2 regions of the Amycolatopsis sp. lyj-346 genome follow, and region 2 is predicted to be linked to the other one. Evidence: riboswitches for the same ligand, from Rfam matches in the RefSeq annotation. Region 2 holds a riboswitch; the other holds the start of a gene.
The links. A riboswitch is a leader RNA that binds a small molecule or an ion and turns the genes downstream of it on or off. The one in region 2 is predicted to bind thiamine pyrophosphate.

Region 1: it holds a riboswitch for thiamine pyrophosphate, as region 2 does, so the genes downstream of both, ACLJQE_RS23580 (thiamine ABC transporter substrate binding subunit) here and thiO (glycine oxidase ThiO) in region 2, are expected to answer to the same signal.

Annotation. Positions count from the first base shown of each region.
Region 1 covers NZ_JAJPWT010000007.1:381,149-384,545, reverse strand. The annotation lists gene ACLJQE_RS23585 (ABC transporter permease) at 1-284, opposite strand, end outside; gene ACLJQE_RS23580 (thiamine ABC transporter substrate binding subunit) at 371-1,420, opposite strand; TPP riboswitch at 1,441-1,547, opposite strand; gene ACLJQE_RS23575 (4a-hydroxytetrahydrobiopterin dehydratase) at 1,580-1,864, shown strand; gene ychF (redox-regulated ATPase YchF) at 2,345-3,397, opposite strand, start outside.
Region 2 covers NZ_JAJPWT010000001.1:229,431-232,827, forward strand. The annotation lists gene ACLJQE_RS01145 (thiazole synthase) at 1-60, opposite strand, end outside; gene thiS (sulfur carrier protein ThiS) at 62-262, opposite strand; gene thiO (glycine oxidase ThiO) at 262-1,335, opposite strand; TPP riboswitch at 1,329-1,434, opposite strand; gene thiE (thiamine phosphate synthase) at 1,566-2,225, shown strand; gene ACLJQE_RS01165 (hypothetical protein) at 2,227-2,961, opposite strand; gene ACLJQE_RS01170 (threonine/serine dehydratase) at 3,109-3,397, shown strand, end outside.

The sequences.
Region 1 (3,397 bases), on a different contig from region 2:
GCCAGCCCGACGACCACGGTCGGGAGCACGAACGGCACCAGCACCAGCGTCCGCGCCAGGCCGACGCCGGGCAGCCGCACCCGGGCCAGCAGGAACGCCACCGGCAGCCCGGCCAGCACCGCGACCACCGTCGACGCGGCCGCGCTCGCGACCGTGAACCCGGCCAGCTGCCAGGTCCGCGGGTCGCCGAGCACGACGTCGAGGCCGCCCGCGGCGAACCCGCGGCCGACGATCGCCAGCACCGGCCAGGCGAAGAACACCACCAGGAACCCGATCGGGGCCAGCCCGAGCAGTGCCAGGCCGAGGCCGCGAGCGGTCCGCGGCGAGGCTGTTCGGGGATTCCGGGTGGCCGAGCCGCCGACCACGGAGGTCACTGCACGAGCGCGCGCCATTCGCCGATCCACTTCTCGCGTCCGGCCTGCACCTGGTCCGCGGGCAGGGCCTGCGGCCTCTGCGGCAGCGGCGCGACCTGTGCCCAGCCCGCGGGCAGGTCGACGCCCTGGCGCGCCGGGTAGACGTACATGTTGGCCGCGACCGTCGCCTGGAACTGCTGGGACAGCAGGAAGTCGACGACCTTGCGCGCGTTCTCGACCTGCTTGCCGTTCGCCAGCACGCCGGCGTACTCGACCTGCCGGTAGCAGGTGTCGAGCAGCGCCTTGGTGCGCGGCTTGCCGTCGTCGCCGATCTCGGCGGCCGGCGACGACGCGTACGAGACGACGATCGGCCGCGGTCCCTTGCCGGACGAGCCGGAGAACTGCTTGGTGTAGGCCTCTTCCCAGCCGCTGACCACCTTGAGGCCGTTGGCCTTCAGCTTCGCCCAGTAGTCCTTCCAGCCGGCCTCGCCGTACTTGGCGATGGTGCCGAGGAGGAACGCCAGCCCGGGGGACGCCGTCGCCGGGTCCTCGGCGACCAGCAGGTCCTTGTACTTCGGGTCGGCGAGGTCGTCGTAGGTCGACGGCGCCGGGATCCCCTTGGTGGTGAAGTAGCCGGTGTCGACGTTGACGCACACGTCGCCGACGTCGACCGCGGACAGCCGGTGCTCGGGGTCGACGGCGTAGCGCTGCGGCCCGCGGTCGGCCTCGGGGCTGGTGTAGGGCTCGAAGACGCCTTCGCTGAGCGCGCGCGAGGCGAAGGTGGAGTCGACGCCGAAGGCGACGTCGCCGATCGGGTTGGCCTTCGTCAGCACAAGCTTGTTGGTCAGCGATCCGGCGTCACCCTGCTTGAGCACGGAGACCTTGATGCCCGACTGCTTCTGGAAGGCGTCGAGCACTTCCTGCGGCGCGAGGAAGGAATCGTGCGTCACGAGGGTGACGGTGGGCGTCTGCTGCGTACCACCGTCACCGTCCGACAGCGAGCACGCCGCGGCGACGGCGCTGACGGCGGCAATGGCGGTCGCGGCGCGAACAGCCCTGCGTTTCATCTACCCTCCTGCACTTCGCCGGACGCGGAGGGAAGCCCTCCCGTCGCCGGCATGATCCGGTCAGGTGCGAACGGTCGCGGGTGACCCGCCTCTCAGCCCGGCTCACCGGACTCCCGTGGCAAGCGTGCAGCGTAGTCCAGGACGGACGACCATGGAGACATGACGGAAATCTTGAGCGACTCCGAGGCCGACGGACGGTTGGGCACGGGCTGGACGCGGTCCGGCGCGGTGATCTCGCGCGAGGTGGAGCTGGCGAGCTTCCCCCAGGCGATCGAGGTGGTGAACCGGGTGGCGGACCTCGCCGAGGCCGCCGACCACCACCCGGACATCGACATCCGCTGGCGCACGCTGACGTTCCGGCTCTCGACGCATTCGGCGGGCGGTCTGACGGCGAAGGACTTCGACCTGGCCGCGCAGATCGATTCGGTGCTGGCCGGGCTGTGATCTCGGTAACGCTGAGTGCACCTTGACCGCGGTTTGGCGTCTCTCGGTTACCGCAACCTTCGGGAGGGAGACGAGATGACCCAGGCAATCGTGGTCGGTACGGCAGCGTTCGCGACGATGGTGGCGGCGGCCGGTGGGGTGCTCTGGTTCACCGCCCGCAACCGCCGTCACCTCGACGGCTGAGAGTTCGATCACAGCTGTTAACGCAAGACATGATCGGCGCGCTGTTCGGAGCGGAAGCATCGGTTTTCGGCCCTAGGAAACGCCATGAACAGCACCGCCGCCCTCACCCCCGCCCAGCGCGCCTGGATCAACGCCCTCGCCCCCGCGGTGGTGCTGATCGCGATCGCACTGCTGGGCCTGCTCGGCTGATCGAGCCTGCCGGATCACCGGGTCCGGCAGGCCACCGGGTGATCTGCCCCGGCGGCGGGAACTCGGCCGGGGTCTCGTCCGCCGTCGTTGATGGTCGCGAACAGCGAGTCAGACGTTGAAGCGGAACTCGACCACGTCGCCGTCGGTCATGACGTAGTCCTTGCCCTCCATGCGAACCTTGCCCGCCGCCCTCGCGGCCGCCATCGAGCCCGCCTCCATCAGGTCGGCGTAGGAGACGATCTCCGCCTTGATGAAGCCGCGCTCGAAGTCCGTGTGGATGACGCCCGCCGCCTGGGGGGCCGTTGCGCCCTGGGGGATCGTCCAGGCGCGGGACTCCTTCGGGCCCGCCGTCAGGTACGTCTGCAGGCCGAGGGTGTGGAAGCCCGCGCGGGCCAGGGAGTACAGGCCCGGCTCCGGCTGGCCGACCGACTCGAGCAGCTCGCGCACGGACTCCTCGTCGTCCAGCTCCAGCAGCTCCGCCTCGACCTTCGCGTCGAGGAACACCGCGTCCGCGGGCGCGACCAGCTTGGTCAGCTCCTCGCGGCGGGCTTCGTCGGTCAGCACCGACTCGTCGGCGTTGAAGACGTACAGGAACGGCTTCGTCGTCAGCAGGCTCAGTTCGCGCAGGGCGTCGAAGTCGACTTCCTTCTGCGCCTGGAAGAGCGTGCGCCCGGCGTCGAGGATTTCCTTCGCCTTCTGGGCGTTGTCCAGCGCGGGCTTGTTCTCCTTCTTCGTCCGCGCTTCCTTCTCCAGCCGCGGCAGCGCCTTGTCGAGGGTCTGCAGGTCGGCGAGGATCAGCTCGGTGTTGATCGTCTCGATGTCGCTCGACGGGTCGATCCGGCCGTCGACGTGCACCACGTCGGGGTCGTCGAACACGCGGATGACCTGGCAGATCGCGTTGGCCTCACGGATGTTCGCCAGGAACTTATTGCCCAGCCCGGCACCCTCGGACGCGCCCTTCACGATGCCCGCGATGTCCACAAAGGACACGACGGCCGGGACGGTCTTCTCCGACTTGAACAGCTCGGCCAGCTTGTCCAGCCGGGGGTCCGGCAGCGGCACGACACCGACGTTCGGCTCGATCGTCGCGAACGGGTAGTTCGCGGCGAGCACGTCGTTGCGGGTCAGCGCGTTGAACAGGGTGGACTTGCCGACGTTGGG
Region 2 (3,397 bases):
GCCGATGATCAGCCGGGACGTCAGCTTGCAGGCGCCGATGACCAGCGGTTCTTCGTCCATTTCAGCCTCCCTGGACCGCGGTGAGCACGTCGACGCCCGCGCCCTTGGGCACGGGGGTGGCCGCCCAGTCGGCGCGGCGGACGACCACGCCGTCGACCGCGACGGCGATGCCGGGCCGCTGCCCGCCGGTGGCGTCGAGGACGTCGGCGACGGTGGCGCCGTCCGGGAACGCCGTCCACTCGCCGTTGAGCTTGATCTCCATCACACGTGCTCCTTCTGGTGCAGGCGGGCGGGGGACGCCGCTTCGGTGCCTTCGGGCGGCTTCTCCCCCTCGAGCCAGGCCACCACGGCGTCCGCGGTCACGGGGGCCATCAGCAGGCCGTTGCGGTGGTGTCCGGTGGCGGCGAAGACGCCGTCGTCCAAGACGCCGAGGTACGGCAGCGCGTCCCGGCTGCCGGCCCGCAGGCCGGCGGCGGTCTCGGTCAGCTCGTACTCGGTGATCGCGGGGAAGACGCGCTCGGCGCCTTCGAGCAGCTCGCGCACGCCGCGGGCGGTGACGGCCTGGTCGAAGCCGGCCTCGTACTGGGTGGCGCCGAGGACGAGTTCCTGGTCGCCGCGCGGAACGAGGTAGATCGGGCGGCCTTCGACGACGGCCCGGACGGTGAGCTTCGGCGGCGGCAGGCAGCCGCGGCGGGGCTTGAGCCGCAGGATTTCGCCTTTGAGCGGGCGCACGGCGTCGGCGAGCCGCGGGTGCAGCCGCCCGGTCCAGGCGCCTGCGGCGAGCACGACGGCTTCGGCGTCCGGGAGTTCTTCGACGCGCTCGCGGACGAACCGGACGCCGTGGTTCACGCAGGCCCGGTACAGCGCGTCGAGCAGTTTCCGGTTGTCCACGGCCAGGTCACCGGGCACGTGCAGTCCACTTCGGACGGACCCGACACCGGGTTCGAGCCGCTTGGCCTCCCGGCCGGTGAGCCGCTCGGCCGCGCGGCCGAGCGAGTGCAGGTGGCCGGCCAGGATGTCCAGGTAGCCGGCGTCGGCGCGGTCGAAGGCGACGACGAGCGTCCCGTGCCCGGCCAGCCCGGGGTCGACGCCCTCTTTTCCGAGGTCGCGCGCGAAGCCGGGCCACCTCTTCAGCGACGCTTCACCGAGGCGGAGGACGTCCTCCTCGCCCGGCCAGGCCTCGGTGACCGGGGCGAGCATGCCGCCGGCCAGCCAGGACGCACCGCCGCGGGCCGGCTCGGGGTCGTACAGGGTGACCTGGTGTTTTCCGGCGGCCGCGCGCCACGCCGCGGACAGGCCGATCACGCCGCCGCCCACCACTGCCAGGTTCGTCATGGAATCACGCTCCCTGCGCCGGCATGACCCGGATCAGGTTCCACGGTCGGAGCGGCAGCTCCCTCTCAGCCCGTGCCTCGGGCTCCCGTGCGGACACATCCACCCTACTGTGCCGTTCGTTGATAATCCAACCGCAGTCACGGCCGGATGGCTTTCGCGGCAACGACACCTGCCGCTCGACGGCGGCCTGCTTGGGTCGGATTATCAACGGGCGCGGTACCGTCGCCGCTATGCCCGCCCTCTCCGGTGACAAGATCCGCGCCCGCCTCGACGCGGCGCGCCTGTACCTGTGCACGGACGCCCGCACGACCCGCGGCGACCTGGCTGCCTTCGCCGACGCGGCCCTCGCGGGCGGCGTCGACATCATCCAGCTGCGCGACAAGACCGGCGCACTGGAGGCGGCCGGCGAGATCGCGGCGCTGGAGGTGCTGGCGGAGGCGTGCGCCCGGCACGGGGCGTTGCTCTCGGTGAACGACCGGGCCGACGTGGCGCTGGCGGTCGGGGCGGATGTGCTCCACCTGGGGCAGGACGACATCCCGGTGCCGCTGGCCCGCCGCATCCTGGGCGACGACGTCGTGATCGGGCGGTCGACGCACTCGCTCGACCAGGCCCTCGCCGCGGCCGCGGAGCCGGGGGTCGACTACTTCTGCACCGGCCCCTGCTGGCCGACCCCGACCAAGCCGGGACGTCCGGCGCCGGGCCTGGACCTGGTGCGCGCGACGGCGGCCTGGGCCCCCGACCGGCCGTGGTTCGCCATCGGCGGCATCGACGGGCCCCGGCTCCCGGAGGTCCTCGACGCGGGCGCGTCCCGGATCGTGGTGGTCCGGGCGATCACCGAAGCCGAAGACCCCGAGGCCGCGGCGCGGGAGCTGCGAGCCCGCCTCCCCTGACTCACGGGGTCGGCGTGACCACCGCGCCCTTGCTGGTCTGCGGGGTTGCCGTCGTGGCCGGGGCCGAGGTCGACGGCTGTTCGGTCGTCGTGCTCGGGGTGGTCGCCGGGGTCTCGGACGTCGTCGTCGGCGGGGTCGAGGTGTCCGTCGGGGTCGTGGTCGTCTCCGTCGGGGACACCTGGGTGTCCTCCGTCGAGGCCGGCGGGGTCGTCGACGGCGTCCTCTCCTGGTGGCCGGGGCTGCCGGTGAAGATCTTGCCGATGCTCGTGCCGGTTCCGCCGCCGATCTGGGTGCCCGTCGCCGACTCGAAGCCGACGATCGACAGGATCGCCACCGCGAACGCCGCCACGCTGGTGCCGATGAGCAACGGCCAGCGCAGTTTCCGCAGCCGTGACGGCTCGGGCTTGGCCAGCTGGACCGTCGGCTGGTCGGTGATCGGCACCTCCGGCGTATCGGGCGCTTCCGCGGGCCCGCGGCGCCGGATTCCCGACGTCGCCAGCTGGCGCGCTTTGAGCGCCGCCTCCCGCGTGCGCTGCAGGGAGCGCAGGTACAGCTCGCTGCCGACCGTCGACACCACACTCGCCACGCCGGCGCCGACCACCGTGCCCGCCACGCCCAGCGTCGAGCCGAGCAGGGCCGCGGTCACCGCCGCGAGCGCCGCCGCCAGGACCTGCGCGATGCGCAGGCCCGACTTTTCTTCCTTCTCCTCTGAAGCCGCTACGTTCTCCTTGCTCATGATCCCGATCTAGGTAGTCCGTGTTCTCCCCTGTCCAACGTGTAAGGCGCGTGAGTGACTCCCCTCGTTGCCACAGCGTGAGGAGGACCACTCCGTCTGTCCATATTAGACACTCCGAACCGAACGTTTTCTTGACATACTCGGCACATGGAACTGGTGACGATCTCTGACATCGAGGCCGCCGCGAAGCGCGTCGAAGATGTCGCCGTGCGGACGCCCCTGCTGCTCCAGACCTGGGATCCCCGCAAGACCCTGTGGCTCAAACCCGAAAGCCTGCAGCCGGTGGGCGCGTTCAAGGTGCGCGGCGCGTTCAACGCCATCGCCGCGCTCGACGACGCGGCCCGCTCCCGCGGCGTCATCGCCTACTCGAGCGGCAACCACGCGCAGGCGGTCGCGTACGCCGCGCAGCGGTACGGCGTACCCGCGGTGATCGTCG